One region of the Nonomuraea sp. 10N515B genome, then DNA from elsewhere that is predicted to be linked to it. Evidence: riboswitches for the same ligand, from Rfam matches in the RefSeq annotation. Region 1 holds a riboswitch; each other region holds the start of a gene.
What was found. A riboswitch is a leader RNA that binds a small molecule or an ion and turns the genes downstream of it on or off. The one in region 1 is predicted to bind thiamine pyrophosphate.
Positions count from the first base shown of each region.

Region 2: another riboswitch for thiamine pyrophosphate. It lies ahead of thiC (phosphomethylpyrimidine synthase ThiC); the one in region 1 lies ahead of ACTWQA_RS37300 (purine-cytosine permease family protein).
Region 3: another riboswitch for thiamine pyrophosphate. It lies ahead of ACTWQA_RS30845 (FAD-dependent oxidoreductase); the one in region 1 lies ahead of ACTWQA_RS37300 (purine-cytosine permease family protein).
Region 4: another riboswitch for thiamine pyrophosphate. It lies ahead of ACTWQA_RS22455 (TenA family protein); the one in region 1 lies ahead of ACTWQA_RS37300 (purine-cytosine permease family protein).

Region 1 is NZ_JBQQBQ010000034.1:57,348-64,754, reverse strand. Features, by position in the region: gene ACTWQA_RS37325 (TenA family protein) at 1-562, shown strand, start outside; gene ACTWQA_RS37320 (Fpg/Nei family DNA glycosylase) at 609-1,487, shown strand; gene ACTWQA_RS37315 (MFS transporter) at 1,671-3,071, opposite strand; gene ACTWQA_RS37310 (winged helix-turn-helix transcriptional regulator) at 3,147-3,581, shown strand; gene ACTWQA_RS37305 (rhodanese-like domain-containing protein) at 3,578-3,901, shown strand; TPP riboswitch at 3,942-4,055, shown strand; gene ACTWQA_RS37300 (purine-cytosine permease family protein) at 4,046-5,380, shown strand; gene ACTWQA_RS37295 (methylated-DNA--[protein]-cysteine S-methyltransferase) at 5,343-5,918, opposite strand; gene ACTWQA_RS37290 (ATP-binding protein) at 6,015-7,407, shown strand, end outside.
Region 2 is NZ_JBQQBQ010000033.1:22,056-29,462, forward strand. Features, by position in the region: gene ACTWQA_RS36535 (response regulator transcription factor) at 1-355, opposite strand, end outside; gene ACTWQA_RS36540 (sensor histidine kinase) at 352-1,734, opposite strand; gene ACTWQA_RS36545 (hypothetical protein) at 1,747-2,124, opposite strand; gene ACTWQA_RS36550 (SDR family oxidoreductase) at 2,215-3,000, shown strand; gene ACTWQA_RS36555 (SCO6745 family protein) at 2,997-3,830, shown strand; gene thiC (phosphomethylpyrimidine synthase ThiC) at 3,817-5,481, opposite strand; TPP riboswitch at 5,474-5,586, opposite strand; gene ACTWQA_RS36565 (class I SAM-dependent methyltransferase) at 5,638-6,243, shown strand; gene ACTWQA_RS36570 (hypothetical protein) at 6,282-6,635, shown strand; gene ACTWQA_RS36575 (universal stress protein) at 6,648-7,407, shown strand, end outside.
Region 3 is NZ_JBQQBQ010000023.1:120,062-127,468, forward strand. Features, by position in the region: gene ACTWQA_RS30825 (polyprenyl synthetase family protein) at 74-1,141, shown strand; gene thiE (thiamine phosphate synthase) at 1,293-1,940, opposite strand; gene ACTWQA_RS30835 (Rv2175c family DNA-binding protein) at 1,918-2,292, opposite strand; gene ACTWQA_RS30840 (NAD(P)/FAD-dependent oxidoreductase) at 2,323-3,486, opposite strand; TPP riboswitch at 3,544-3,660, shown strand; gene ACTWQA_RS30845 (FAD-dependent oxidoreductase) at 3,650-5,038, shown strand; gene thiS (sulfur carrier protein ThiS) at 5,035-5,235, shown strand; gene ACTWQA_RS30855 (thiazole synthase) at 5,228-5,983, shown strand; gene pknB (Stk1 family PASTA domain-containing Ser/Thr kinase) at 6,203-7,407, shown strand, end outside.
Region 4 is NZ_JBQQBQ010000013.1:236,192-243,598, reverse strand. Features, by position in the region: gene ACTWQA_RS22480 (S8 family serine peptidase) at 1-119, shown strand, start outside; gene ACTWQA_RS22475 (hypothetical protein) at 278-616, shown strand; gene ACTWQA_RS22470 (carbon starvation CstA family protein) at 620-2,737, shown strand; gene ACTWQA_RS22465 (MarR family winged helix-turn-helix transcriptional regulator) at 2,721-3,146, opposite strand; gene ACTWQA_RS22460 (maleylpyruvate isomerase family mycothiol-dependent enzyme) at 3,210-3,842, shown strand; gene ACTWQA_RS22455 (TenA family protein) at 3,846-4,520, opposite strand; TPP riboswitch at 4,508-4,603, opposite strand; gene ACTWQA_RS22450 (histidine phosphatase family protein) at 4,621-5,229, opposite strand; gene ACTWQA_RS22445 (DNA polymerase domain-containing protein) at 5,265-6,224, shown strand; gene ACTWQA_RS22440 (M20/M25/M40 family metallo-hydrolase) at 6,344-7,407, shown strand, end outside.

The DNA.
Region 1 (7,407 bases):
CCAGGCGCAGCTGGAGCATCCCACCGTGGCCGGGATCGCACGGGGCGACCTGGCCGAGCCGGTGTTCAGGTCGTGGCTGGAGCAGGACTACCTGTTCCTGCTCGACTACGTGCGGGTGTTCTCCCGGCTGGCCTGGCAGGCGCCCGACGCGCATCTGGGCGATCTGGTGGATCTGGCGCACACGACGTACCACGACGAGCTGAGCTTGCATCGGTCGTTGTCGGCGGAGTTCGGGGCCGATCTGGACGGGGCGGTGAAGGGGCCGGCATGTGCGGCGTATACGGCGTTCCTGCTGGATTCGGCGGCGTCGTACGGGGAGGGGCTGGCGGCGCTCTATGCGTGCATGTGGGGGTATTCGAGCCTCGGGCGGATCCTGGCGGAGAATCCGCCTGCCGAGCCGCGGTACCGGGCGTGGGTGGACACGTACGCGGATCCGGGGTTCGCGGTGTTGACGGTGCGGATCGCGCAGATGATCGATGAGGCCGACCCCGATCCGGCGCGGGCGGAGGCGCTGTTCAGGGAAGGGATGGCACACGAGCTGGCCTTCTGGGACGTCCCGTAGTTTCCACAGGCTGTGGACGGCCGGGTGTGCGCCGTACCCTGGTGGCATGCCGGAACTTCCCGAAGTGGAGTCTCTGGCCCACTTCCTGCGCGACCGGGCGGTGGGCCGCACCATCCTGGGTGTCGACGTGGTCGCCATCCAGGCGCTCAAGACGTTCGATCCGCCGGTCACCGCGCTCGGCGGGCTGACCGTGACCGGCGTGGCCAGGCACGGCAAGTTCCTCGACCTCGACTGCGACGGGCTGCATCTGGTCATCCACCTCGCCCGCGCGGGGTGGCTGCGCTGGCGCGAGGATCTGTCCGGGGCGAAGCCGGTCCGTCCTGGGAAGGGGCCGCTCGCGGTGCGGCTGCGGCTGGCGCCCGATGACGAGGGCTTGGCACCCGGGTTCGAGCTCACCGAGGCGGGGACACAGAAGCGCCTTGCCGTCTATGTCACGAAAAATCCGGACGATGTCCCCGGCGTCGCCGCCCTCGGCCCCGACCCCCTGGACGAGTCCTTCACCGTGGATGCGCTCAAGCAGATCGTGGGCGGCAGCCGCACCCAGATCAAAGGGCTGCTGCGCGATCAGAAGGTCATCGCGGGCATCGGGAACGCCTACTCCGACGAGGTGCTGCACGCGGCCAAGATGTCCCCTTTCAAGATCGCGGCGTCCTTGACGGACGCTCAGATCGCCGATCTGCACGAGGCCATCGTGACCACGCTGAGGGAGGCGGTGGAGCGGGCGCACGGGCTGGCGGCCAAGGACCTCAAGGCGGAGAAGAAGTCCGGGCTTCGGGTGCACAACCGGGCGGGGCAGCCGTGTGACGTGTGCGGTGACACGATCCGCGAGGTGTCGTTCGCCGACTCCGCGCTCCAGTACTGCCCCACCTGCCAGACCGGCGGCAAGCCGCTCGCCGACCGGAGGCTTTCCCGTCTTCTTAAATAACCCCCTTTTCTTTTACGGTCGCCCAGCGTCACCGCACGCGCCGACGTTCCTTACCGTCTGTCATGGCCGGTCGTGAAGGCTCACGGGTTGCTCGCCGTGACGGAGCGCATGCTTGGCCGGGTTCCGTGGTTCGGGGCTGGGCCGCCGTTGCGTCGATGGCGGTGTCGCTCGGCCGAGGGTGAGTCAGGCCTTGACCGGGACGCGGTCCCTTGTCCGTGCGCGGGTGCGGAGGCCGATGGTGGCGATGATGGCGGCCAGCAGGGTTGCGGTCACCGGGGCGAGGAGGGCTGTGCGGAGGGCGGTCAAGGATGCTTGGGGGGTGGGGTCGGTGCCGAGGGCGGCTACGTTGATCGCTGTCACCGCCGACAGGCCCAGGGCCGCGCCGAACTGGAACGAGGAGTTGATGAGGCCGCCGGCCAGGCCCTGCTCGTGCTCGGCGATGCCGTCCGTGGCCACAATCGTGAGCGGGCCGTACACGAAGGCGAACATCAGGCCGATGAGCAGCATCGACGGCAGCATGGCCGCGTACGTCCAGTCCAGACCGACGCCGAGGAACAACGCGTACGCCAGCAGGCCCGACAGCAGGCCGCCCAGCACGACCTTGGCGTTGCCGTACCGGTTGACCAGCCACGGAGTGAGTGTGGGGGCCAGCACCACGTCGGCGGCGGCCGCCAGCAGGGCCAGGCCCGTCTGGATGGTGGACCAGCCGCGCAACTCCTGCAGGTAGAGCGTGACCAGGAACTGGAAGCCGAAGAACGAGGCCGTGAGCAGGGCGGCCATCAAATTGGCCCGCACCAGGGGGCCTGACCTGAGGATGCCGAGTCGCACCAGCGGGCCGGCGGAGCGGCGCTCGACGGCGGCGAACGCCGCGAGCAGGGCCAGGCCGCCGGCGAAGGCCGCGACGGTCAGTGGCCAGCCGTCGGCCGGCTGCTCCAGGCGTACGACGCCGTAGACCAGCAGCATCATCGCGCCCGTGATGGTGACGGCGCCCGCCAGATCGAATCCCGTGGCCGGAGGGCGTTCGGCGGCGGGCTCCTTGATCAGGGGGATGGCGACGGCCAGGATCGCCGCCGACATCAGCACCGGTGCGAAGAAGACCCAGCGCCAGCCGAAGGCTGTGAGCAGGCCGCCGATCACCAGGCCGAGCGCGAAGCCGCCCGCGGCCGTCCCCGCATAGATGAGCAGCGCCCGATTGCGCAGCCGGCCCTCGGGGAAGGTCGTGGTGATCAGGGAGAGGCCGGCCGGGGTCATGAAGGCGGCGGCCACGCCCGTGACGAAGCGGGCGATCAGCAGGACCCAGCCTTCGTCCGCGAAGCCCCCGAGGCCGGAGAACACCAGGAACACCCCGAGCCAGAGCAGGAACATGCGGCGGCGGCCCAGCAGGTCGGCCGCGCGGCCGCCGAGCAGCATGAAGCCGCCGTAGCCGAGCACGTACGCGCTCACGACCCCGCTCAGCATGCCCGTGGACAACCCAAGGTCGGCCCGGATGGACGGGAGGGCGACGTTCAGCATGGCCACGTCGATGCCCTCGAGGAAGATGGCGCCGCACAAGACGGCGAGGACGCCCCAAGAACGGGCAGGCATGACAAACCCCCGGTTACGAATAGGCAGTCGGTTCTCTCTTGTAACCGTCCACATCTTGGGCCAGCATGAAATGTCATGGAAGACGGCACTTTCAGATCACTCAGTTACTGCGACAGCACCGTGGACGACGACTACGACGTGCGGCAGTGGGACACGCGGGAGGACTGCGAGGTCCGCCAGATACTCGACCGCATCGCGGACAAGTGGTCGCTGCTGGTCATCGCGTTGCTCGACTGCCAGAGCCTGCGTTTCTCCCAGCTGCGCCGCGAGATCGACGGCGTCAGCCAGCGCATGCTCAGCGTGACCCTGCGCCACCTCGAGCGTGACGGGCTGGTCTCCCGTACGGTGCACCCGGTGGTGCCGCCCAGGGTGGACTATGCGCTGACGCCGCTCGGGCGGACCCTGCACCAGACGATCAAATCCCTGGTCACGTGGACTGAGGAGCATCAGGCGGAGATCGCGTCGGCGCGTGCGGAGTACGACGCGAGGCAAGAGATGATGGAGGCATGACCGTTCCTGAGATCGAGGCCAGTGCCCTTCCCGATGACGCCTACCTGCTTGACGTGCGTGAGCAGGAGGAGTGGGTGGCCGGGCACGCCCCTGACGCCGCGCACATCCCCATGACCCAGATCCAGCAGCGGGTCGACGAGGTGCCGGCAGACCGGACGGTCTACGTCGTCTGCCGGGTGGGCGGGCGGTCGCTGCAGGTCGCGGCCTGGCTCAACCAGCTCGGGCGGGACGCGGTCAACGTCGGCGGCGGCATGCAGTCGTGGGAGGCCGCGCGTCGCCCGATGGTGAGCGAGACCGGACAGCAACCTTTCGTGGCCTAACGCGCAGTTCGCCCTTTATGGCATCATGAGGGCGCCAACTTCAGATTGTCGCGGGAGCTCGGGGTGCCGGGCTGAGAGGGCAGCTATCCATCCGCTGCCGACCGCCTGAACCTGTCCGGGTAATGCCGGCGTAGGGAGTGTGCGATGACGCATGTCGCCGACGAAGTTCCGCTGACCCTCCAGGGAGCGCCCCCCAAAACGCTCGGCGTCCTCGACCAAGGCGCACTCTGGGCGAACCTCGGCGTCAGTCTCCTGGGCTTCTCGGGCGCCCTCTACCTGCTCGACCCCCTCGGCAACGCACCGCTCAGCCTGATCGCCGCGCTCACCGCCACCGTGGTCGGCAGCCTGATCGGCACGTCCATGGTGGGCCTGGCCGCCATCCCCGGCACCCAGACGGGGCAACCCTCGATGGTGCTGCTCCGCGGGCTCTTCGGGGCCAAGGCGTCCTACGTGCCCACGGTGCTGAACATCGTCCAGATGCTCGGCTGGGGCGCGTTCGAGCTCTGGGTGATCGCCAAGGCCGCCAGCGCGATCTTCAGTGGCGTCCCGTACCAGGTGTGGGTGATCGCGGCCGGGGTGCTGACCACGGCGCTCACGATCTGGCCGCTCGGGGCGGTCCGCCTGATCAGGCGGTACGTCACCATCGGCGTGATCGTGTCCATGATCTGGTTCACCTGGTACCTCGTTTCCGAGGCGCCGGCGCACACAGGCGGCGGCTGGACAGCCTTCCCGGCGGCCGTGGACTACGTGATCGCGCTCTCGGTGTCCTGGGTGCCGATGGCCGCCGACTTCGCCAGGCACTCCAGGTCCAGCAAGGCCGCGTTCACCGGCGTGGTGGGCGGCTACACGCTGGCCCAGGTCGCCTGCCTGGGGCTGGGCGTGTACGCGGTGGCCATCGCGGGCGCGGACGCGGTGCTCGCGGACGGCACGGCGGTGTTCGGACCGTTCGTGGCCGCGCCGCTGGGCGCGTTGTTCTTCGCGATCCTGGTGCTGCGTGAGACCGACCAGTCGTTCGCCAATGTCTACTCCACCACCGTGTCGCTGCAGAACCTGATGCCGCGCGTGGACCGCAGGGTGTTCTCCACCGGCATCGGCGTGCTCACCATCGCGATCGCGCTGGTCGTGGACGTCACCTCGTACGGCGCCTTCCTCGGCGTGATCGGCGCGGTGTTCGTGCCGATGTTCGCGGTGCTCGCCGTCGACTACTTCGTGCTGGGTGGCGCCGACCGCTGGAACACCGACGAGAACGCGCCCTCGCGCTGGACGATGCTGGTGCCGTGGGCGCTCGGTTTCGTCGCCTACTGGCTGACGACCTCGACTCCCACCGTGCCGGCATGGGACGGCTTCTGGGCGTCGGCCCGTGAGGTGATCGGCTTCACCCGGCAGTCCTGGATGAACGGCGCGCTCGGCGGGGCCTTGGTGGCCGCGCTCGTGACGCTGCTCACCGGCCTGCTGCTGCGGCGCGCTGCTCGACGTTGAGCAGGTGCTGCTTGGCGGCCGGGCCGCCCGCGTAATCGCCGAGGGCGCCGTCCTCGCGCACCACCCGGTGACACGGCACGATCACGCAGACGGGGTTGGAGGCCAGCGCGTTGCCGATCGCCCGCAACGCGCGCGGCCGGCCGATGCTCGCGCCGATCTCCTCCAGCGTCGTGGTCGTGCCGTACGGGACCGCCATGGTCTTCTGCAGCACCGTGCGCGCGAAGGACGTGGCCAGCGCCAGGTCCACGGGCGTGGCGAAGGCACGCAGGCGGCCGGAGAAGTAGGCGTCCAGCTCCCTGCGCACCGGGTCGAGCCGGCGCGGGTCCGGGCCGATGAACCTGCCCACATGCTTGGTGACCAGTTCGAAGACGGCGTTTTCCGGCTCGAAGGAACACGCGGCGATGCCTTTGCCGGTCACCGCCAGCACCATCCGGCCCAGCGCGCCGTCGTAGGTGCCGAAGGCGATGTCCGGCGGCGTCTCGCCCCGATAGGTGGTGGAGGTCACACGTAGCAGGGCATCCAGATCGCCGCTCGTCATGCCTCCACCCTTCCCCGCGACTGAGAAATCGCCGTGACCGCAGCGTATCGGACGGATCGCCCGACGCACCCACCTCGCCACGGGCACTATGGAGGTGTGGGGGACCAATGGGCCGGTAGTGACGATGAGATCGCTCGCGCGGTGCTCGCCAGCTCGCCCAACGCCGTCGTGGCGCTCGACAGGGACCAGAGCGTGCTGGTCTGGAACGAGGCCGCCGAGCGGCTCTTCGGGTGGACGGCCGAGGAGATGCTCGGGCGCAGGGCGCCGATCGTGCCCGCGGAGCTGACCGCCGAGCTCAACGCCGTGCTCGAACGCGTGCGCACCGGGGGCCAGGTGTCCCTCCGCACCAAACGCCTGCACAGCGACGGCAGCGTGCTGGACCTGCGGGTCGACATCAGCGCGTTGCGACTGGGCAGCGCCGTGGCCGGTTACGTGTGCGTGCACCACCTGGCCAGGACGGACGAGGTCGCCAAGAACCGGATGGCGCGCCGGGCCAGGCTCGTGCGCAAGCTGACCGACGTGGTCGGCGACATCAACTCCGAGCTGGAGCTGCCGGCCGTGCTGGACCGGATCTCTGCCAGCCTCACCGAGCTGACCGGGGCGGACGCGGGCGGGTTCGTACTGATCGAGGGGGAGCGGCTGCGGCTGGTCAGCACGTACCAGCTGCCGGAGTCGATCAGGGGGACCAGCTCCGACCTGCGGACGAGCCTGGTGGACCGGCTCTTAAGAACCGGCAAGACCGTCCTGCTGCAGTCGAACGAGCTCGACGACCTGGTGTGGGCGCAGCTGAACGGGCTGCACACGATCGCACTGGGCCTGGCCGCCGTCGGCGGGCGGCCGTACGGCGCGCTCTACGCGCTGTTCGCCCGGCGCACGCCGGGGCATCTCGAACTGGAGCTGCTGGAGCTCCTGGCCGGGCACGCCGGCATCGCCGTCGGCAACGCGGTCGCCTACCAGGAGGCGGTCCGGCAGCGGGCGCACGAGCAGGCCGTGTTCGATGCCAGCGCCGACGGGATCGCCGTGTTGGACCAGGCCGGGCGCGTGGTGCGGTGGAACCCGGCCGCCGCCGAGATCACCGCGTTCCCCGCCGACGCCGTCATCGGCGGGCCGCCGCCGTTCCCGCTGCCCGAGGCTGGGGAGAAGCTCACGTTCCAGATGGAGAGCGGTCGCTGGCTGGACGTGGTGAGCGCGCGGGTCGAGGAGACCGGCGAGGTCGTCGTCGACTTCCGCGACGTGACCACGGCCAAGGAGCTCGAGGAGGCCAAAGACCTGTTCCTGGCCACGACCAGCCACGAGCTGCGCACGCCGATCACGATCGTGCGGGGGTTCGCGAGCACGCTGGACTCGCGCTGGGACAAGATGAGCGACCCCGAGCGCCGCTCGGCCGTGCACACGATCGCCGAGCGGGCCAGGTCCCTGGGGCAGCTCATGGACCACCTGCTGCTCGGCGCCCGGGCGGGCGCGGACGAGCTGAAGGTGCGGATCGAGA
Region 2 (7,407 bases), on a different contig from region 1:
CCCGCAGCCGCAGCCGCACGCGGGCCAGCAGTTCCTCGAAGGCGAAGGGCTTGGCGATGTAGTCGTCCGCGCCGCCCTCCAGCCCCGCCACGGTGTCGGTGACGCTGTCGCGGGCGGTCAGGATGATCACCGGGATGGTCACCTTGGACTCCCGCAACCGCCGCAACACCGTGAAACCATCGCTCAACGGCAACCCGATGTCCAGGATGAGCAGGTCGAACCCGCCCGCGCACGCCAGGTCGTACGCCGCGAGCCCGTCCCCCACCACGGCGGTCACGAACCCGTTGGCCCGCAGCCCCTTCTCCACGAAAGAGGCGATCCTGGCCTCGTCCTCGGCGATCAGAATGCGGTTCACCGCACCTCCCACAGCGGGATGGACATGACAAAACAGGCCCCGCCGCCCGGAGCCTCGGTCACCTGCACCTGGCCCCCATGGGCCTCGGCGATGGATTTGACGATGGCGAGGCCGAGCCCGGACCCGTCGAGGGCGCCGGTACGGCCCGCCCCGCGGGCGAACCGGCTGAAGATGCGCTCCCGATCCGCGACCGCCACCCCGGGACCGCTGTCGCGTACCCACAAATCGACCCGGCCATCCCGGACGGCGGACCCGACGGCGATCAGGTCGCCATCCTTCGTGTGCCGGAAAGCGTTGGCGACCAGCTGCATGAGCGCTTGCGTGAGCCGCTGGCGGTCGGCCGGCACGCGGGCCTCGGCCACCTCGTCCACCCGCCATTTCCGCTCGCCGAGCGCCCGCGCCTTGGCGACCACGCTGACCGTAAGGTCGGCCAGCTCGACGGTGTCCACGGCCAGGAACCCCGGCTGCTCGGCCTTGGCGAGCGTGAGAAGGTCGTCGACGATGCGGTTCATACGCTCCAGCTCGTCGGTGACGAGGGCGAGCGTCTCGGCGCGGTCGGCCGGGTCGTCGCCCATGAGCTCCAGGTGACCGCGGATGACGGTGATCGGCGTACGCAGCTCGTGCCCGGCGTCGTCCAGGAAGTTCCGCTGTACTAAGAAGGCGCGTTCCAGTCGGTCGAGCATGTGGTTGAACGTACCGGCGAGCGCGGCCACGTCGTCGTCCCCCGGCACGTCCAGCCGGCGGGTCAGGTCGGAGGAGTCGCTGATCTGCTCGGCCGTCTGGCTGACCAGCCGGACCGGCGCCAGCACCCGCCCGGCCACGAACCACCCGGCCGCCCCGGCCAGCGCCATCGCGGCCAAGGCGGACAGCCCGAGCACCCGCACCGCCTCCACGATCTCATTACGGTGCCTGTCGTAGAAGATCGCCACCACTAAGTGGGCGGCGCGGGGGTCGGCGGTCACCCTGACCGGGATGACCGCGTATCGGACCCTCCCCCCGGCGCTCTCGACATTTCCGCTGACCGTCCTGGTGGCCGCGGCCAGCCGCGCCACCAGGTCGTCGTCGGTGTCGAGGCGCACGGGCGGCGGGATCGCCGTGATCCTGTGTGGCTGGCCGTCGACGATGCTGAAGAAAGTCTCATGCCGGTCCGGCGAGTTGATCGCGAGGTATCCCTCAAGCAGGACCTCGACGTCCCTGATGGCGCGGCTGTTGTCCGCGTACCTACGCAGCTTGTCGACCTCGTTCTCGAGCTCGTGCTGCACCCGGTTGTCGAGGTTCGTCTGGAGGAAGGTCCAGGTCGCGAAGATCGAGACTGACAGGGCGAGGCCGACGACGGCGAGCATCCAGCCCACGATCCGGGCACGGGCGCTCACTCGCATGCGGTCTCCCCATCAGTCGTCACCGTCGTCGTCCCCACCATCATCATCGTCGTCGCCGCCATCATCATCGCCGCCGCCTGGCCTGGGGGATGGCGGTTTGACCGGCTCGGCCTTGGTCTTGCGTGGAGTCGGCCGCTTGCTCTCGGTCTTCTCGGGCGTATGGGCCGCATCGCCTGACTGGCTCCGGCCTGGCGACGGGGACTGGCTTCGATCAGGCGAGGCCGAAGGGGATGGCGAGACCACGACGGGCTCACCCAGATCAGAGCCCCGATCGGCCGCATTGACCAGCCCCACCGACAGGATTCCGGCCACCGCCGCACCCAGCCCGAACAGCATCACCATTGCCCGCTGTCTCATGCCATCGACCTTGATGCCCTTCGAGGAGACCACGCTGAAGCCCAGATGAGAAAGCTCTCATCTGATCGCGCCCGTATAGAATATGGTTCTACATACCGGGCGGTCGGTTCAGGAGGAGCATCCATGCAGGTGCGGGACAAGGTCGTCGTGGTCACGGGTGCGGCGGGCGGGATCGGCCGGGCGCTGGCCCTGCGGTTCGCCGCCGAAGGCGCGGCGGGGGTGGTGGTCGCCGACCTCGACGAGGCGGGCGCGAGCGCGGTGGCCAAGGAGATCGGCGAGCGCGCGGTGCCTGCCCGGGTGGACGTGGCATCGGAAGCGAACGTCGCCGCCCTGGTGGACACCCCGTTCGGCCCCGTCGACCTGTTCTGCTCCAACGCCGGCATCATCGGCGGCCACGGCCTGGACGCCCCCGACCAGGAGTGGAGCGACCTGTACGCGGTCAACGTCCTGGCCCATGTGTACGCCGCCCGCGCCGCCGTCCCCTCCATGATCGCCCGCGGCGGCGGCTATCTCCTGAACACCTGCTCCGCCGCCGGACTGATCGGCTGCCCCGGGGACGCCCCGTACGCGGTCACGAAGGCCGCGGCGATCGCGTTCGCCGAGTGGGTCGCCATGCACTACAGCTCCCAGGGCATCAAGGTCAGCGTGTTGTGCCCGCAAGGGGTGCGGACGAACATGTACGAGCGTGGCCAGGAGGAGGACCACCTGACCGCCCGCGCGGTGGGCGCGTCGGGCACGATCCTCGACCCGGCCGACGTGGCCACCACCGTCGTCGAGGGCCTGGCGGCCGAGCGCTTCCACATTTTCCCGCACCCGGAGGTGGGAGAGTTCGCGCGCCGCAAGGCGGAGGATCCCGACCGATGGCTGGCCGGGATGTCGCGCTTCATCGACTCCCTGACGACGTCATGACGGGCGACACGGCCGCGGCCCGCCGCGCCTGGCGCCGCCTGGAGCCGTTGCACGGCATGATCTACTTCGTTCCCGAGGCCGCCGATCGGTACGCCAGGCTCGGCCTCACCGGCATGTCCGGATATTTCGCCTCGCGTGGCGCTGCCTTCGGCCGGGCCTCCGCCGACCTGGTCATCGCCACCTTCTACAACTTCTGCCCCGACCTCGTACGCCGCTCCCTCCCCGCCGCCTGGGACGTGGTGACGCCGGAGCAGATGCTCGAGGCCCGCCTCGAAGCCGCCGACGAAGCCCTGCGCCGGGCGGGCATCCACGAGCTTCCTCACCTGGCCGAGACCCTCGACCTGGCCCGCCGAGCCGCTACGGCGGCCTGCGACCACCCCCAGGGCCGACCGCTCTTCGCCGCCCACGCCGCGCTCCCCTGGCCGGTCGACCCGCTCCAGCAGCTCTGGCACGCTCAGACCCTGCTCCGCGAGTTCCGCGGCGACGGCCATGTGGCCACCCTCCTCGCCGAAGGCCTCACCGGCCTGGAAGCCCTGGTCCTCCATGCCGCCGGCGGCGAGGTCCCCGTCGCTTTCCTCAAGATCAGCCGTGCCTGGCCGGAGGAGGCGTGGACGGCCGCGGAAGCCGGCCTCCACGCCCGCGGGCTCCTGGAAGGGGATGCCCTGAGCGCGGCGGGCCAGGCGCTGCGCCGCCACCTCGAGGACCGAACGGACACCCTGGCCATGGCCGCGTACGGGGCGCTGGGCGAGGACGGCTGCGAGCGCCTGGCCGAACTCGCCCGCCCCTTCGGCCGCCGGGTCGTGGACGCGGGCCTGCTCAGCCTCGGCTGACGACCTGGCCCGGCAGGCTGTCGTCGTCCCGCTCAGCCTGGCCCGGCAGGCTGTCGTCCTGCACGGGCGAGGGGCCGACCCCGGTCGGCGGCGAGACCCTGCCGGGCTGATCGACGTAGACGGTGCCGCCGCGCTGCCGGAACTCCTCCGCCTTCTCCGCGTAGCCCGCCTGGCGGATGTCGTGGCTGATCCGCATGGAGCAGAACTTCGGCCCGCACATCGAGCAGAAGTGCGCGGTCTTGGCCGGTGCGGCAGGCAGGGTCTCGTCGTGGAAGGCGCGGGCGGTGTCGGGGTCGAGCGACAGGTCGAATTGATCCTCCCAGCGGAACTCGAACCGCGCGTCCGACAGCGCGTCGTCCCACTCCTGCGCCCGCGGATGCCCCTTGGCCAGGTCCGCCGCATGGGCGGCGATCTTGTAGGTGATCACGCCGGTCTTGACGTCGTCCTTGTCCGGCAGGCCGAGGTGCTCCTTGGGGGTGACGTAGCAGAGCATGGCGGTGCCGTACCAGCCGATCATGGCGGCGCCGATGCCCGAGGTGATGTGGTCGTAGCCCGGGGCGATGTCGGTGACCAGCGGCCCGAGCGTGTAGAAGGGGGCGTCGTCGCAGAGCTCGCGCTGCAGGTCGACGTTCTCCTTGATCTTGTGCATGGGCACGTGTCCCGGGCCCTCGATCATGACCTGGACGTCGTGCTCACGTGCGATCCTGGTCAGCTCGCCGAGCGTGCGCAGCTCGGCGAACTGGGCCTCGTCGTTGGCGTCCGCGATCGAGCCGGGCCGCAGCCCGTCCCCGAGTGAGAACGACACGTCGTAACGAGCGAGGATCTCGCACATGTCGGCGAAGTGCTCGTACAGGAAGCTCTCGCGGTGGTGCGCCAGGCACCAGGCCGCCATGATCGAGCCGCCGCGCGAGACGATGCCGGTCTTGCGGCCGGCGGTGAGCGGCACGTACGCCAGCCGCACTCCCGCGTGCACAGTCACGTAGTCCACGCCCTGCTCGCACTGCTCGACGAGCGTGTCCCGGTAGACCTCCCACGACAGGTCCTCAGGACGGCCCTTGACCTTCTCCAGCGCCTGGTAGATGGGCACGGTGCCGACCGGGACCGGCGAGTTGCGGATGATCCACTCGCGGGTCTCGTGGATGTCCGGGCCGGTGGACAAGTCCATGATCGTGTCCGCGCCCCACCGCGTGGCCCAGGTCATCTTCTCGACCTCCTCCTCGATGGAGGACGTCACGGCCGAGTTGCCGATGTTGGCGTTGATCTTCACCAGGAAGTGGCGGCCGATGATCATCGGTTCGGACTCGGAGTGGTTGACGTTGGCGGGGATGATGGCCCGGCCGGCCGCGACCTCCTGGCGGACGAACTCGGCGTCGAGGCCCTCACGGACGGCCACGAACTCCATCTCCCTGGTGATCAGCCCCTTCCTGGCGCAGCCGACCTGGGTGACGGGCTGGCCGGCGGCGCGGCGGTCGCGTACCCAGTGCTCGCGCAGGCGCGGCAGCCCGCGCCTGACGTCGGTCTCGATGGCGGGGTCGGTGTGCGGGCCTGACGTGTCGTACAACGTCACCGTCGATCCGTTCGACAGGCGCACCTGACGCATCGGCACACGGAGGTCACCGGTGTAAACCTTGGTAAAACGCGCGTCATGCATTGCGCAAACTCCCTTCGCCGGCATTACCCGGAGCAGGTTCTGGCGGTCGGCGGCTGTCAGCCGTCCTCTCAGCCCGGTCCGTACCGGGCTCCCGCGTTGGACGGCGGTGATCGTACCCACCCCCGATGCCGCGCCAAACCTGGCATGATCCGGGTGATGGACGATCCCACCCCCCGCACGACCGCGACCTACGACCGCATCGCCCCGGTTTTCGCCGAGCGCAGCCGGACCCGCAGCGGCGGCTTCCTGGCCTTCCGTCAGCGGTTCGCCGAGGCGGTGCGGGGGCCGGTGGCCGATTTGGGGTGTGGTCCTGGGCACGACGCGGCCTGGTTCCTGGAGCAGGGGCTGCCGGTGGTGGGGGTCGACCGCTCCACCGAGATGGCCAGGCTGGCCGCCGCCCAGAGGGTGCCCGCGGTTCTGGGCGACCTGCGCAGGCCACCGCTCGCCCCCGGCTCACTGGCAGGTCTGTGGTGCTGCGCGGCGCTGCTCCACGTGCCCGCCGACGAGACCGAGCCGACGTTGCGCGCCTGGTCGGCGGCGCTGCGGCCGGGCGGCGTGCTCGGAATGAGCACCTCGGCCGGCGACCGGCAGGAATGGGAGCCGATCCCCTACGACACCGAGGTCTCCCGGTGGTTCGTGCACCGCGACCCCGACACGCTGCTGGCGATGCTGGAATCGACCGGGTTCGAGGTCCTGGAACACGGTCTGAGCACCACCCACCGCACCTGGCTCAGCGTGCTGGCGCGCCGGCGCGAGGTTTGACGAGCGCCCTGGGCGGTACGTCCCCATCAGGGGAAACCATGATGAAGATAGCCGCTGTCGCAGGACTCGTGGTGGTGGCCGCGTTGGGAGGGACCACCGCCGCTGGGGACGGCATGGACAAGCACGAAGTCAGCCAGGAGCAGTACGAGACCTTGATGGCCCAATGCCGCTACGCCAACACGGCGCGGGCGCGGACCCAGTGCCGCGCGGACGTCAAGGCCATGTACCAGATCGGGGAGGCCGACCCCACGCTCGACTGCCGCACGTACTCCGGCGTGTCCGTCTGCGGCACGCTGAAGCTCAGCAGAGCCGAGCGCCAGTGCACCAAGGACTCCACGGACAAAGGGCTGCCGTTCCGCCGGGCAGAGGTGGAGTGCTTCGCGTTTACCTGAAAGGCGGTCGTCGTGATCATCGTTGGGGTGGACGGCTCACGCACCGGGCTGGAAGCCGCCGCGTGGGCCACCGCCGAGGCCGCCCTTCGGCGCACGCCGCTCGTCGTGGCCCACGCCGTGGCCAAGTGGGTGTACGAGGACACGCCCAGCAGCCACTACGCCGAGGTCAGGCGATGGATGCGCGAGGGCGCCACCACGGTGCTCGCGGCGGCCGAGGACCGGGTCCGTCGCGAGCACCCGGAGGTCGAGGTGACCACCGAGCTGCTGCCCGGCGATCCCCGCACCGCGTTGATCCACGCTTCCGAAGGCGCCGAGCTGCTGGTCGTGGGCAGCCGCGGCATCGGTGGCATCCGCGGGCTGCTGGTCGGGTCCGTCGCGCACGGCGTGGCCGCGCACGCCCGTACGAACGTGGTCCTCATCCGTGAGCTGCCCCGGCCGCCGCGCAGGGAAATCGTGGCCGGGGTGGACGGCTCGCCCGGCGGGCTGTGCGCACTCGACTTCGCCCTCACCGAGGCCGAGTTGCACGGTGCGCGGGTGCGTGCCGTACAGGCGTGGGCCTGGCCACACCCGAGCGGCTTCGAACCGGCCGACCCCAACGGCGAGCAGAACGCCCTCCGGGCGCTGCAGAAGCTGACCGCCGACGGCCGGTCGCGGCATCCAGGGGTGGAGGTGGTGGCCGAGGTCGTCCACGGGCACCCCATCGAGGTGCTCAAGGAAGCGGCGGCGCGGGCCGACCTGCTGGTGGTGGGGACGCGCGGGCACGGTCAGCTGA
Region 3 (7,407 bases), on a different contig from region 1:
GGAAGCACCGATCGCCGAGCGCTGAACCTGATCCGGGATCGGCGCGCGTACGCCCGGCCATTAGTCTCAAGGCATGACCACTGACGCCGCGCGCATGCCCATCCTGCGCACGCACGTGGAACGCGCCCTGGGCGAGTTCGTCGAACGGCAGCTGCCCGCTCCCGGCGACCCCGATCTGGAGCCGCTGCGCACGGCCGCCGACGAGCTGCTGGCCGGGGGCAAGCGGCTGCGTCCCGCGTTCTGCTACTGGGGCTGGCGCGGCGCGGGCGGCACGGACGTGCCCGAGATCTTCACTGCGGCGGCCTCGCTGGAGTTGCTGCAGGCCAGCGCGCTGGTGCACGACGACGTGATGGACAAGAGCGACCTGCGCAGGGGCATGCCGGCCGCGCATCGCCGGTTCCAGGCGCTGCACGAGAAGGCCGGCTGGCACGGCTCGGCGGAGCAGTTCGGCGAGGGCGCGGCGATCCTGCTGGGCAACCTGCTGCTGCTCTGGTCGGGCGAGATGTGGCGCACCAGCGGCCTGCCGCGCGCGTCGCTGGAGGCGGCCCAGCCCGTGCACGACCACATGCGTACCGAGCTGATGTGCGGGCAATATCTGGACCTGCTGGAGCAGGCGCACGGGGAGAACACGTTCGACTCGGCCCTGCGTGTGGCGCTGTTCAAGAGCGGCAAGTATTCGGTGGAGCAGCCGCTCAGGCTCGGCCTGGTGCTCGCCACGCAGAAGCTCGAGCCGTGGATGGACGACCTGTGCACCGGGTACGGCACGCGGGTGGGGATCGCGTTCCAGCTGCGCGACGACATCCTGGGGGTGTTCGGCGACCCGGCGCAGACCGGCAAGCCGGCGGGGGACGACTTGCGTGAGGGCAAGCGGACGATGCTCGTGGCCCGCACGCTGGCGGCCGCCTCCCCCGGCGACGCGGCCACGGTCCGGCGCCTGCTCGGGGATCCGGGGCTGGATGCGGGCGGGGTGGCCACGCTGCGGCGGATCATCGAGGACACCGGGGCGCTGCAGGAGTGCGAGGACCTGATCGGCGACTACCTGGGCCAGGCTCTGACCGCGCTCGACCAGGCCCCGATCACCGCCGAGGCCCGCGCGGCGCTGACGGGGCTCGCCATCGCCGCCACCTCCCGCAAAACCTGACCGTCCGCAACCGCACACCGCTCCGCAACCGCAACCGCAACCGCACACCGCGCAGTCGCCGACAGCGGCGTTCCCCCACCGTGCCGAGCCGCCGCGCGGCGGCTCGGTGTGCAGCCGTCAGGCAGCGCCCGCCGCCGACAGGCGCTAGCCGTCAGGAGGCGGCTGCCGCCGACAGGCGCTTGGCGAATTCCGCCGCCGCCGCGCCCGGATCGTCCGCGTCGGTGATCGCCCGTACCACCACCACCCGGCGAACCCCGAACGACATGACCTCGTCCAGGTTGGCGAGGTCGATGCCGCCGATTCCGAACCACGGCCGCGCCGTCCCCAGCGACGCCGCGTGCCGCAGCAGCGGCGGCCCCGGAGCCGGGCGGCCGGGCTTGGTCGGCGTCGGCCAGATGGGGCCGCAGCAGAAGTAGTCGACGCCCTCCTCCACCGCCGCGGCGGAAGCCTCGGCGGCGGAGTGGGTGGACCGTCCGATGACGATGTCGTCGCCGAGTATCTCTCGCGCGACCGTCACGGGAAGATCGTCCTGCCCCAGGTGGAGCACGTCGGACCGGGCGGCGTAGGCGATGTCCGCCCGGTCGTTGACGGCCAGCAGTTTGCCGTGCCGGTCGCAGGCGTCGCGGAAGACTTCGAGGAGGGCGAGTTCGTCGCGTGCCTCCAGGCCCTTCTCCCGCAGCTGGATGATGTCCACGCCGCCGGCCAGCACCGAGTCGAGGAACTCTGCGAGGTCGCCGCGGTCGCGGCGGCCGTCGGTGCAGAGATAGAGGCGGGCCTCAGAAAGCGAGGGCTTGGGCACGCCGCTTGACCTCGGTGTGACGGCCGGCCTTGATCGCCTCGATGGGCGACCCCGGCAGCGACTCGTCTGGGGTGAAGAGCCAGCGCAGCGACTCGACATCGTCGTAGCCGGCGTCCTGCAACACGGTCAGTGTGCCGGGCAGCCCCTTCATCACGTCCTTGCCGTCGAGGAACACCGCGGGCACCTGCGGCCCGCCGCTCCCTCGGCGCACGCCTAGGAGCTTGTGGTCCTTGAGGAGTTGCTTGGCCCGCCCGATGGGAAGCTCAAGGCGCTGGGCCACTTCAGGGAGTGTCAGCCACTCGTTCACGAGCTGGTCGGTCTCCCGGTCGATCTGTGCAACAGAAAGCGTCACGAAACCACAACTACCACATGCCGTGCTTGCTCAAACAACACAATCTCGTAGAGGCACTTCTGGATCTACCAGGCGTTCCGCGTCGAGACGGTGTCCCGCGCCGATGATTCTGCGTCCCTGGACGAGATCTCGCGGCCGATCCACGGCGAGCACCGCGGCCAGAGCGCCGTCGCCGTCGAGCCAGACGGCCGACCATTTGCCCTCCGGGTCGCCGCGGTAGATGAGCCGCTCCCCCGCCGGGTGGTGCCCGGCGTACTGGACCATGTGCCCGAACTGCTCCGACCAGAAGTACGGCACCGGGTCGTACACCTCGTCCTCGCCCAGCAGCGTCGCGGCGGCGACCTCGGGGGCGTTGAGCGCGGTGTCCCAGTGCTCGATCCTGAGTCTGGTGTGGAAGCGGCGCGACCACCAGGCGGCGCAGTCCCCGACGGCGACCGTGTTCGGCAGGGAGGCCCGCAGGTGCTCGTCGACGACGACGCCGTTGTGCAGGTCGATGTCGGCGTCGGCCAGCCATTCGACGGCGGGCCGCACGCCGATGCCGGTCACGACCACGTGGGCCTCGACGAACTCGCCGTCCACCAGCCGCACGCCGCCCTCGTCCACGGACCGGACCATGGTGTTCAGGCGCAGGTCGATGCCCTCGTACCAGCGCTGGGTGCGGGCCCCGATCTCCGTGCCGACGGCGGTGGCGAGCGGGGTGGCCGCCGCCTCGATCACCGTGACCGCGCAGCCGGCGCGGCGGGCGGCGGTGGCCACCTCGGCGCCGATCCAGCCGGCGCCGATGATCGCGACCCTGGCCCCGGGCACCAGCATGGCCCTGAGCTCGTGGGCGTCGTCGAGAGTGCGCAGCACGTGCTGAGGGCCGTCGCCGGGCAGCATGATCGGCTCGGATCCGGTGGCGATGACCAGGCCGTCGTAGCCGATCTCGCCCTCGGTCGTCTCCACGACGCCCGCGCGCAGCGCCTTGGCGCCCACACCCGGGCGGAAGGCGACGTCGAGTGCGGCCAGGTCGGTGTCGACGAAGCTGGACTCGGCCTCGCCGAGCAGCACGCTCTTGGACAACGGCGGTCGGTCGTAGGGGCGATGGCGCTCCTGCCCGATCAGGGTGATCCTGCCACCGAACCCGCGCCCGCGCAGCGTCTCCACCGTGCGGACGCCTGCCAGGCCCGCTCCTACCACCACGACATGGTCCACGGTCAAGACCCTAACGGGGGCGTGCTTCGGCGTCGCACCGAGGCCGTAGGCTGGGGACGTAAGACGCGCGGGAGTCCGGCCGTTACCGGGCTGAGAGGAAGGCTGCACCGGGCCTTCGACCGCAAGACACCTGATCCGGATCATGCCGGCGAAGGGAGCGCATGTGGACGTGATCGTAGGCGGCGGGATCGTCGGACTGTCCATCGCGTGGCGGCTGGCCCGCTCCGGGCGGCCGGTCACGGTGGTGGATCCGGCCCCGGCCTCGGGGGCCTCCCACGCGGCGGCGGGGATGCTGGCCCCGGTCAGCGAGGTGACCTACACAGAGACGCCGCTGCTGCGACTGGGGATGGCGTCGCTGCGCCGCTGGCCCTCCTTCGCCGCCGAACTGGCCGAGGACGCGGGCTGGGCCGACCGCGCGGCGGCATCCGACGGCGCAACGCCGGTTGCGGATGCGGGAGGCCGGGGTGCCCGCGCAGGCGCTTCCGGCGGGCCCGGGGCCGGGCCGCCGTCCGGCGGGCCCGGGGTCGGGCCGTTCGGCGGGCTGGAGATCGGCGAAGGGCCGCGGCGCGGGCTGGACCTGCGGGCGGACGGGACGCTCGATGTGGCGTTCGGGGCCGACGATCTGGCGGCGCTGGACGAGCTGGCGGCCTACATGGACAAGCTCGGGCTGCCGGTCGAGCGGCTGACCGGTCGCGAATGCCGGCGCCTGGAGCCCATGCTGGCCCCGTCGGTGCGCGGCGGGCTGCTCGCTCCCGAGGACGCCTGGGTGGACCCGCGGCGGGTGACGGCGGCACTCCTCGTGGCTCTGGACCGGCTGCAGGTGCCGCTGGTGCGGGCACGCGCCGCGGGTCTCCTGCGGGACGCGGACGGCAAGGTCGTCGGGGTACGCCTGGAGCCGTCACGAGAGCCGTCCGAGATCAGGGCGGAGCGAGTCGTCCTGGCGGCCGGGGCCTGGAGCGCCGAGCTGGCGGACGTGCCGGTGCGGCCGATCAAGGGGCAGATCATGCGGTTGCGTTCCCCGCAGCCGCTGCTCAGTCGGTGCGTACGCGGCACCGTGCACGGCTCCTACGTCTACCTGGTCCCCCGTGGCGATGGCGAGCTGGTGGTCGGCGCCACCCAGGAAGAGCTGGGGTTCGACACCAGGGTGACCGCGGGCGGGCTCTACGAGCTGCTGCGGGACGCCAGGGAGCTGGTGCCGGGCGTGAGCGAGCTGGAGGTCGCCGACGTGGTGGCCGGGCTACGGCCGGGCACGCCGGACAACCTGCCGATCATCGGCCCGAGCGGGACGCCGGGGCTCACCCTGGCCACCGGGCATTACCGGGGCGGCGTGCTGCTCGCGCCGCTCACGGCTGCCCTCGTGCTGGCCGACTCGGGCGGCTCAGGAGGCTCGGGCGACTCGGGAGACGTGGGCGGCTTGGGCGACTCGGGCAGCTCACGCCGCTCGGGCGGCTCGGGAGACGTGGGCGGCTTGGGCGGCTTGGGCGGCTTGGGCGGCGAAGAGGGTGAGCTGGCGGCGTTGTGCTCGCCGGGGAGGTTTCGGGAAATCTCATGATTGTGATGATCAACGGGGCCACGCACGAGGTCGCCGACGGCATGACCGTGGCGCAGGCCGTACGAACGTTGACCACGGCCACCACCGGGGTGGCCGTGGCCGTGAACGACGAGGTGGTCACGCGGAGCGCTTGGGAGACGACGGCGCTCAGCGACCGGGACCGCATGGAGGTTCTGACGGCGGTGCAAGGTGGATGATTTGATCATCGCCGGGGAGAAGTTCTCCTCCCGGCTCATCATGGGGACCGGCGGCGCGCCCTCCCTCGAGGTGCTGGACCAGGCGCTGGCCGCGTCCGGCACCGAGCTGACCACGGTCGCCATGCGGCGCCTCGACCCGGCCGCCCGCGGCTCTGTGCTGGACGTGCTGCGCAAACGGGACATCAAGGTGCTCCCGAACACGGCCGGCTGCTTCACGGCGGGCGAGGCCGTGCTGACGGCGCGGCTGGCCAGAGAGGCGCTCGGCACGAACTGGGTCAAGCTCGAGGTCATCGCCGACGAGCGGACGCTGCTGCCCGACCCGATCGAGACGTTCGACGCCGCCGAGCGGCTGGTGGCGGACGGATTCGTGGTCCTGCCGTACATCGGTGACGACCCGGCGCTGGCGCGGCGGCTGGAGCAGGCCGGCTGCGCGGCCGTGATGCCCCTGGGGGCGCCGATCGGCTCGGGACTGGGCATCCGCAACCCGCACAACATCGAGCTGATCGTGGAGGCCGCCTCGGTGCCGGTGATCCTCGACGCCGGCATCGGCACCGCCAGCGACTCCGCGCTGGCGATGGAGCTGGGCTGCGACGCCGTCCTGCTCGCCACGGCGGTCACCCGGGCGCAGCGGCCCGATCTCATGGCCGCGGCCATGAAGTCGGCGGTGGTGGCGGGGCGGCTGGCGCGGCAGGCGGGCCGCATCCCGCGCCGCCGCTACGCCGAGGCATCCTCCCCCATGGCCCCCTGACACGCCCAACGCCCAAGCCAGGCGACACCGCCCACACCGGGCTCGGCCGACGACCCGCTTCCGCCGTCCCTCCCCGGGGCGTGAACGGCGGCGGGGTGGTGGCGCGGGTGAGCCTGTGTCCGGTTCGGGAAGCTTGGGCACGTTCCATCGGGCACGGCTCCGCATCGGTTTCGGGCGGTCGGGCCCTGCGAGTGGCAAAACGCCCGTAAACTCAGCGGGGTGGACACGACGACTGCGGACCCCCTGGTCGGGCGGCTCCTCGATGGGCGTTATCGCATCGAAAGCCGGATCGCCCGGGGCGGTATGGCGACCGTCTACCTCGCGCTGGACGTCCGGCTCGACCGGACGGTGGCGTTGAAGGTCATGCACAGCTCGCTCGCCGAGGACCCTGCGTTCGTCAGGAGGTTCATCGGCGAGGCGAAGTCTGTGGCGAGTCTTTCTCACCCCAACGTGGTGCACGTCTTCGACCAGGGCACCGACAACGACGTCGTCTATCTGTCGATGGAATACGTGCCCGGCCGGACGCTGCGTGACATCCTGCGCGAGCGCGGCCGGCTGCCGGCCCGCGAGGCGCTGGAGATCATGATCCCGGTGCTCGCCGCCCTCGGGGCGGCCCACCAGGCCGGGTTGGTGCACCGTGACGTGAAGCCGGAAAACGTCCTGCTGACCGACGACGGCCGGGTCAAGGTCGTCGACTTCGGCCTGGCCAGGGCCATCGAGGCGACCAACCAGACCCGTACCGGTGTGATGATCGGCACGATCGGCTACATGGCGCCCGAGCAGGTCACGACCGGCGCCGCCGACGTGCGCAGCGACGTCTACGCCGCGGGCATCATGCTGTTCGAGCTGGTGACGGGGCAGCAGCCGTACGACGGCGAGACGCCGATGTCCGTGGCCTACCGGCACGTCCACGACACCGTGCCGGCGCCGTCGTCGGTGGTCCCCGAGGTGCCGCCGCTGCTCGACACGCTCGTGGCGCACGCGACGGCGCGCGAGCCGGGGGACCGCCCCGCCGATGCGACGGCCATGCTCGTCGCGGCCGTGGACGCGCACCGGATGTTGCCCAGGACGACCACTCCGCCGCTGTCGCATTCCCAGCCTCATGGGTCGTTCCGCCAGCCCGCGCCGTCCCAGCCGCACGCCAGGACGAGTGTGCATGGCGCCCCGTCGGCGCCGCAGGCGGCGCCCGCGCATACGCTGATCCAGCCACGGGCCGAGATACCGCAGCGGCGCGGGTTCCGGCCCAACTGGTTCCTGGTGACGCTGGCGGGCGTGATGGTCGTCGCCGTCGCGCTGACCGGGTGGTTCTTCGCCCAGCCCGATTACGTCCCCGTACCCGATCTGGTGGGCAAGAGCGTGGACGTGGCCGAGAGGACCGCCGCCAGGGACGGCTTCAAGATCAAGATGGTGGACGGCATATACGA
Region 4 (7,407 bases), on a different contig from region 1:
CCGAGGCCGGGGTGCGGATCTTCGTGACCGGGTCGACCGCGACCGGCGGGTTCCCGCCGGACATGCTGGACATGGACTTCGGCACGGTGGCGTACTTCGAACCCTGGAAGACGCCCTGACCTGAAGCCCTGACAGGGAACCGGCGCCCCCGGCCCGCTCGTCCGGGCCGGGGGCGTCTGTGTGCTGTCAAAGCCAGCCCAATACCCGTTTCAAAGGCGACTACAGCGGGTAAGGCCGACGTTAAAATTCTGAGCTGCCTGATACTCAGGAGCCACAGATGTCCCGTATCACGCTCACGCTCGCCGCTCGTGAAGCGCTGCACGACGACGAAGTGGTGTTCTTCGACTGGCACGTGACCGGCCTGTGCTGCGCGGACGCCGGCGAATTCTCCGTAAGACCGTTGCGCCGCTCCCGGCTGCCCAAGCGGGCGCGCAGCCTCGAAACCGATCTGGTGTATGCCCATCCGACCGCCTGGGTGCATCTGGCCGAGCTTCCGGTCACGATCGACTGCCGTCCGCTCTGGCACTGGCGGCGCTTCACCACCGATCTGCCGCCGGACGCTGGGCTGCGTTGCTGCCTCGGGCGCCCTCTATATGGCTCTCAGCACGGGAGGTAACCGGTGAAGTTGCGCTCGATCATCATCTGGACGGTGGTCGCCGTCGTGGGCGCCACCGGGTGGGCGGTGCTCGCCCTGTCCAGAGGCGAGAACGTCAACGCGGTGTGGTTGCTCTGCGCCGCGCTCGGCTCGTACGCCATCGCCTACCGGTTCTATGCCCGCTTCATCGTCCGCAAGGTGCTGCGGGCCGACGACCGCAGGGCCACTCCGGCCGAGCGGCTCGACAACGGCATCGACTACCAGCCGACGGACCGGCGGATCCTGTTCGGGCACCACTTCGCCGCCATCGCCGGGGCGGGGCCGCTGGTCGGGCCCGTGCTGGCCGCTCAGATGGGTTATCTGCCCGGGACCATCTGGATCATCGCGGGCGTGATCTTCGCCGGGGCCGTGCAGGACATGGTGATCCTGTTCTTCTCCATGCGCCGCAACGGCCGCAGCCTCGGCCAGATGGCCCGCGAGGAGATCGGTCCCGTCGGCGGGGCGGCGGCGCTCGTCGCGGTCTTCGCCATCATGATCATCCTTCTGGCCGTGCTGGCGCTGGTCGTGGTCAACGCGCTCGCGCAGTCGCCGTGGGGCGTCTTCTCCATCGCGATGACCATCCCCATCGCCCTGTTCATGGGCTTCTACCTGCGGGTGATCCGGCCCGGCCGGGTCGTCGAGACCACGGTGATCGGGGTCGGCCTGCTGCTGCTGTCGATCGTGGCGGGCGGCTGGGTGCAGGAGTCCAGCTGGGCGCCGTTCTTCACGCTGAGCCCGTCGGCGCTGGCCTTGTGGCTGATCGCGTACGGCTTCGTCGCCGCCGTCCTGCCGGTGTGGATGTTGCTGGCGCCACGTGACTACCTGTCCACCTTCATGAAGATCGGCACGATCGTGCTGATCGCGATCGGCATCGCCATCACGATGCCGCCTATGCAGACCACTGCGTTCACCGACTTCGCCTTCAACGGCAAGGGTCCGGTCTTCGCGGGTTCGTTGTTCCCGTTCGTGTTCATCATCATCGCCTGCGGGGCGTTGTCGGGGTTCCACTCGCTGATCTCCTCCGGCACGACGCCCAAGATGATCCAGAAGGAGACCCAGGTCCGGATGATCGGGTACGGCTCCATGCTCATGGAGTCGTTCGTCGCCATCATGGCGATCACCGCGGCCTGTGTGCTGACCCCCGGGCTCTACTTCGCGATGAACTCGCCGGCAGGCGTCGTCGGGGCCACCGTGGAGACCGCCGCCCAGGCGGTCACGAACATGGGCTTCGTGATCACGCCCGAGGAGCTGCAGGCCGCGGCGGCGGCCGTACAGGAGGAGACGCTGATCGCCCGGACGGGCGGCGCGCCCACGCTGGCCGTGGGCATCTCGCAGATCTTCTCCGGCTTCCTCGGGGGAGCGGGGCTGCAGGCGTTCTGGTACCACTTCGCGATCATGTTCGAGGCGCTGTTCATCCTCACCACCGTGGACGCGGGCACCCGGGTGGGGCGGTTCATGCTGCAGGACACGATCGGCAACCTGTGGAAGCCGATGGCGCGGGTGAGCTGGTGGCCGGGGCTGGTGGCCTCCAGCGCGGTGGTCGTGGCGGCCTGGGGTTACTTCCTCTACCAGGGCGTCAACGACCCGCTCGGCGGCATCAACCAGCTGTTCCCGCTCTTCGGCATCGCCAACCAGTTGCTCGCGGCGGTCGCGCTCACCGTGGCCACGACCCTGCTGATCAAGAGCGGGCGGCTCAAATGGGCCTGGGTGACGGCGGTGCCGCTGGCCTGGGATGTCGCCGTGACGCTGACGGCCAGCTATCAGAAGGTGTTCTCGCCCGACCCCGGGCTCGGCTTCTTCGCCCAGCGGGACCGCTATCAGGCGGCGCTCGACCAGGGACAGGTGCTCGCGCCCGCCAAGTCCATGGGCGCGATGCAGCAGATCGTGATCAACTCCACCGTGGACGGCATCCTGGCCGCGTTGTTCGCCGTAATGATCATCATCGTGATCCTGGACGCGGCCCGCGTATGGGTGAAGGCGATCAGGACGCGGGAGCCGCTGCCGACCACGGAGGCGCCGTTCGAGGAGTCGAAGCTCCTGGCGCCGTCCGGGCTCATCCCCACCCGCGAGGAACGCGAGCTGATGGCTAAAACTCCTGGATGATGCGGCTCAGCGTGGCGTGCAGCTCGGCGAGGCCGTCCTCGCCGAGCAACGCCGCAACCCGGCGCTCCACCTCGTCGATGGCGGCGTAGCCGATCTTCAGCGCCTCATCGCCCCGCTCGGTGAAGACGATCAGTTTGGCGCGGCGGTCGGCCGGGTCGGGCATCCGGCGCAGGTAGCCCAGCCGCTCTAGGTCGTCCACCAGCGCCCCCATGGCCTGAGGGGTCATCTGGGCCTTCTCGGCGAGCCTGCTCAATCGGATGCCCTCGTGCTCCATGTGGAAGAACACAGCCGAGTGGGCGGGCCGGACGTTCACGTCGTACGCATGGGCGGCCTCCTGCACGATGTTCTGCAGGCGCAGGTACGCCTCATACAGCAGGGCCACGACGTGCGGCGGATGAGTGGCGGCCACGGGTCTTCTCCAAACTGCTAAGGGTGCCTTATATTAAGGCAACCTTAGCAATGGGGGTGTGCGATGCACCAGGAAGAGATCTGGGCTGCCCTCGAGATCGAGCGGCGCGGCCTGGCCGACCTGCTCGACTCGCTGCCGGAGCAGGACTGGGAGCGGCCGTCGCTGTGTGCCGGGTGGCAGGTGCGCGACGTGGCCGCCCACCTGGCGCTCGCCACTCGGATAAAGCTCGCGTCGGCGCTGGTCGAGTTCGTCAGGGCGCGCGGCAACTTCGACCGCATGGTCCACGACTCGGCGGTGCGGCACGCCAGGCTGCCGATCGGCGAGATCGTCGCGCAGGTGCGCGAGTCGGCCGGCTCGCGCCGCCGGGCACCTTCGACCAAGCCGCTCGACCCGCTGTTCGACGTGCTCGTCCACGGCCAGGACATCACGGTGCCGCTCGGCATCGAGCGCGCCATGCCGCTCGGTCCGGCACGAACCTGCGCCACCCACGTCTGGGAGCGCGGCTTCCCCTTCTACCCGCAGCGGCGGCTGCGCGGGCTCCGGCTCGTGGCCACCGACGTGGACTGGGCGGTCGGGGCCGGCGAGGTGGTGGAGGGGCCCATCCAGGCGCTGCTCCTGCTGCTGAGCGGGCGTACGGCCGCGCTGCCGAGCCTTACCGGGGCGGGCGCGGCGGCGCTGACCGCGCGCTTGCCGTAGCGGTCAGCGGGCGAGCCACTCCGCCGTCGGCCAGGTCTCGCGCCGCCAGGCGCTGTCCCAGAACATCCACTCGTACGCCGCCGCCGTGCAGTAGGCCTCGGTCATGGCCTGTCTGGTCGCCGGGTCCGTGGTGGCGGCCAGCCGGTCGGCGATGGTCTTGGCCTGCTCGACGGAGGCCGCGAACCCCGGGTCCGAATAGGTGTCGATCCACTTCCGGTACGGATGGTCCGGCACGTCACCGGTGCGCCCCAGCAGCGCCGTGCCGACGTCCTGGTAGATCCAGAAGCACGGCAGCACCGCCGCGGCCAGCACAGGATAGGGCGCGGCGAGCGCCGTGGCCTGCAGGAACGACGCGTACGCCAGGCAGGTCGGCGACGTGGCGATGCCGGCCGCGTCGGCGTCCAGCTCCTGGACGTAGCCGGCGTGCAGCAGGCGCTCGGCCGCCAGCGCGGTGTGCGCGCTCTGGGCGAAGAACGCCGCGTCCGCCGGGTCGGTGGCCCGCGCCGACGCCGTGGCCAGCGCCTTGGAGAACGCCTCCAGATAGCGGCCGTCCTGCACGATGTAGAACGCGAACCGGTCGCGGTCGAGCGTGCCGTCGCCGAGTGCGACGTTGAAGGGGTGGTCGTGGATGGCCTTCGTCAGCTCGGCCGTGCGCAGCCACATGTCATCGCAGAACATGACGTCCCTCCGCTAGTGCGAACTAGATCAGGTTCGACGGGTGTGATCTCAGCCCGGACGTCCGGGCACCCCGCGTCAACGGGCCCACTGTAACAAGGGCTCACTCGCGCAGCTCGGGCGGGAAGCCGGTCCAGCGGAGCTCGGCGGGCAGGTGTCGCATGTCGTTGAAGACGAGCACCGAGGACGGGCGGTCGGGTGCGTACCTGATGACGGTCAGGGCGGCATTGCACTGGTTGATGCCGAGCCAGCGCCATTCCGGTGCGTCGAGCGCGGCGCGGACGAGCCAGCCGATGAGGAAGTTGTGCGTGACCACCAGCTCGTGCCTGGTTCCCTCCGTCACCGGGCCCGTGAACACACGCACGGCCTCGGCGGCGAGGGCCGGGCCGCGCTCGCGTTCGTCCGCGGGGAACTGGGCCAGGAAGCCGAGGAGGCGGTCGGCGTACTCCGGGGCGAGCTCCTCCTCGCGCGGCACGTACGGGATGTAGTCGCCGGCGACCTCGCAGGCGCGCAGGGGGATGCCGGGAAGGTGCTCGCCGATCAGCCGGGCGGTCTGTGTCGTCCGGGGGAGCGGGCCGTGGTGGATGGCGGCGAAGGGGACCTCCCGCAGGCGCGCGCCGAGCAGCGCGGCCTGGCGGCGGCCATCGTCGGTCAGGGCGTGGCCGTTCGGTGTGGCTTCGCCATGGCGCGCGAGATACAGGTAACGGGTCATGGTCTGGCCCATTCTTCCCCGATATGGTGAGGCGGGTGAGCAGCGATGAGACGCGTGACGGGGTGGCCCTGAGCAACCTCGACCAGCCGCTGTTCGACGGGGCGGGCGCGACCAAGCGTGACCTGGTCGACTACCTCGACGCGGTCGCCGACCGGATCATCCCGGTCCTGCGCGACCGCGCGCTCTCCGTCATCCGGGTACGCCCGGGGCAGGAGCCCTTCATGCAGAAGAACCTGCCCAAATACGCCCCCGCATGGGTGAAGCGGTTCTCCGTCTGGGCCGAGGCGTCGCGCCGGCAGGTGACCTATGCCGTGTGCGACGACCGCCGGACGCTGGTGTGGTTCGCCAACCAGCGGGCGGTCGAGTATCACCCGTCGCTGTTCGCCGGCGACCAGCCCACGCACATGGTGCTCGACCTCGACCCGCCCGAGGGCAGCGAGTCCTTCCAGCTGGCCGTGCGGGCCGCGTTCCTGGTCCGCCAGGCGCTGGAGGACTGCGGGCTGGCGGGCGCGGTGAAGACCAGCGGGGCCAAGGGCGTGCACGTGTTCGTGCCCGTGGTGCCGGGGACCGCCGTGGACGACCTGGCCGCGGCCACCCGCGCGCTGGGGGCCCGTGCCGAGCGGGTGGATCCGGCACTGGCCACGACGGCGTTCATCCGCGAGGATCGCGCGGGCAAGGTGTTCATCGACTCCACCCGGGCGGGCGGCGCCACCGTCGTGGCCGCCTACAGCCCGCGGGTGCGTCCCGGCGTGCCGGTGTCCTTCCCGGTGCCCTGGTCGGACCTCGACCGGGTGGCGCCGGGCGACTTCACCGTGCACACCGCGGCCGGGCTGCTCAAGGACGCCGACCCGTGGGCGGAGGCCATGCCCGCGCCGCAGCGGCTGCCCGCCGATCTGATCGAGGAGGGGCACACGATCCCGATCGCCCGGGTGCAGGCAATGCACGAGGGCAAGCGCCGCGCCGAGCTCCGTCGCGCCCGCCGGGATGCGGAGTAAAAGTCCCTGATTTTGGTTTATTGGTAGGCATTCCCGGCGGTGCGAAGCCGGGATAATCTCGCGTTCGGGCGAAGCTCGGGGGACATTACTCGCCTTTCTGTCCACAGGGAGTACCCCGCATGCGCAGAATCGTCATCGCACTCATCACCGCGCTCGCTTTGCCGCTCGCCCTGGCGGCGCCCGCCAACGCCGGCGGGCTGGACGACGCGTTCGCCACTCTGCTCGTCAAGCAGGTCAAGGGCACGAACGTGCACAAGCATCTCCAGGCCCTGCAAAACATCGCCACCGCCAACGGCGGCAACCGCGCGGCCGGCACCAGCGGCTATGACGCCTCCCGCGACTACGTGGCGGACAAGCTACGCAAGGCCGGATACAAGGTCACGCTGAACCCGATCAACTTCGTCGAGAGCTGGAGCGAGAACACGCCGCCCACGCTGAACCTGACCGCGCCCAGCGCCAAGACCTACGTCCCCAACGAGGACTTCTTCTCCTTCCAGCCCTCCCCGTCCGGTGACGTGACCGCGCAGGTCCAGGGTGTGGACCTGACGCTGCCGCCCACCCCCACGCCGAGCTCGACCAGCGGCTGTGAGGCGGCCGACTTCGCCGGGTTCGTGGCGGGTCGCATCGCGCTCATCCAGCGTGGCACGTGCGCGTTCGTCAACAAGGTCCAGAACGCGGCCGCGGCCGGCGCGACCGGCATCATCGTGTTCAACGAGGGCCAGCCGGGGCGTACCGACGCGTTCGCGCTGGACATCGGCGAGTGGCGGGCCGGGATTCCTATGGTGTTCGCCGACTTCGCCGTGGGCAACGAGCTCGCCAGCACGGCCGGCGCGACCGTACGGCTCAAGGTCGACGCCAACCTCGTGCTCGGCACCGACGAGAACGTGATCGCCGAGAGCCGCTTCGGCGACCCGCGCAACGTCGTCATGGTCGGCGCCCACCTCGACAGCGTGCCCGAGGGACCCGGCATCAACGACAACGGCTCGGGCACCGCGGCGATCCTGGAGGTCGCCGAGGAGATGGGGCGCTACCCGATCAAGAACAAGGTCCGCTTCGCCTTCTGGGCCGCCGAGGAGATCGGGCTGCTGGGCTCCGACCAGTACGTCGGGTCGCTGTCCCAGGCGGAGCGGGACCGCATCAAGCTCTACCTCAACTTCGACATGGTGGCCTCCCCGAACTACGC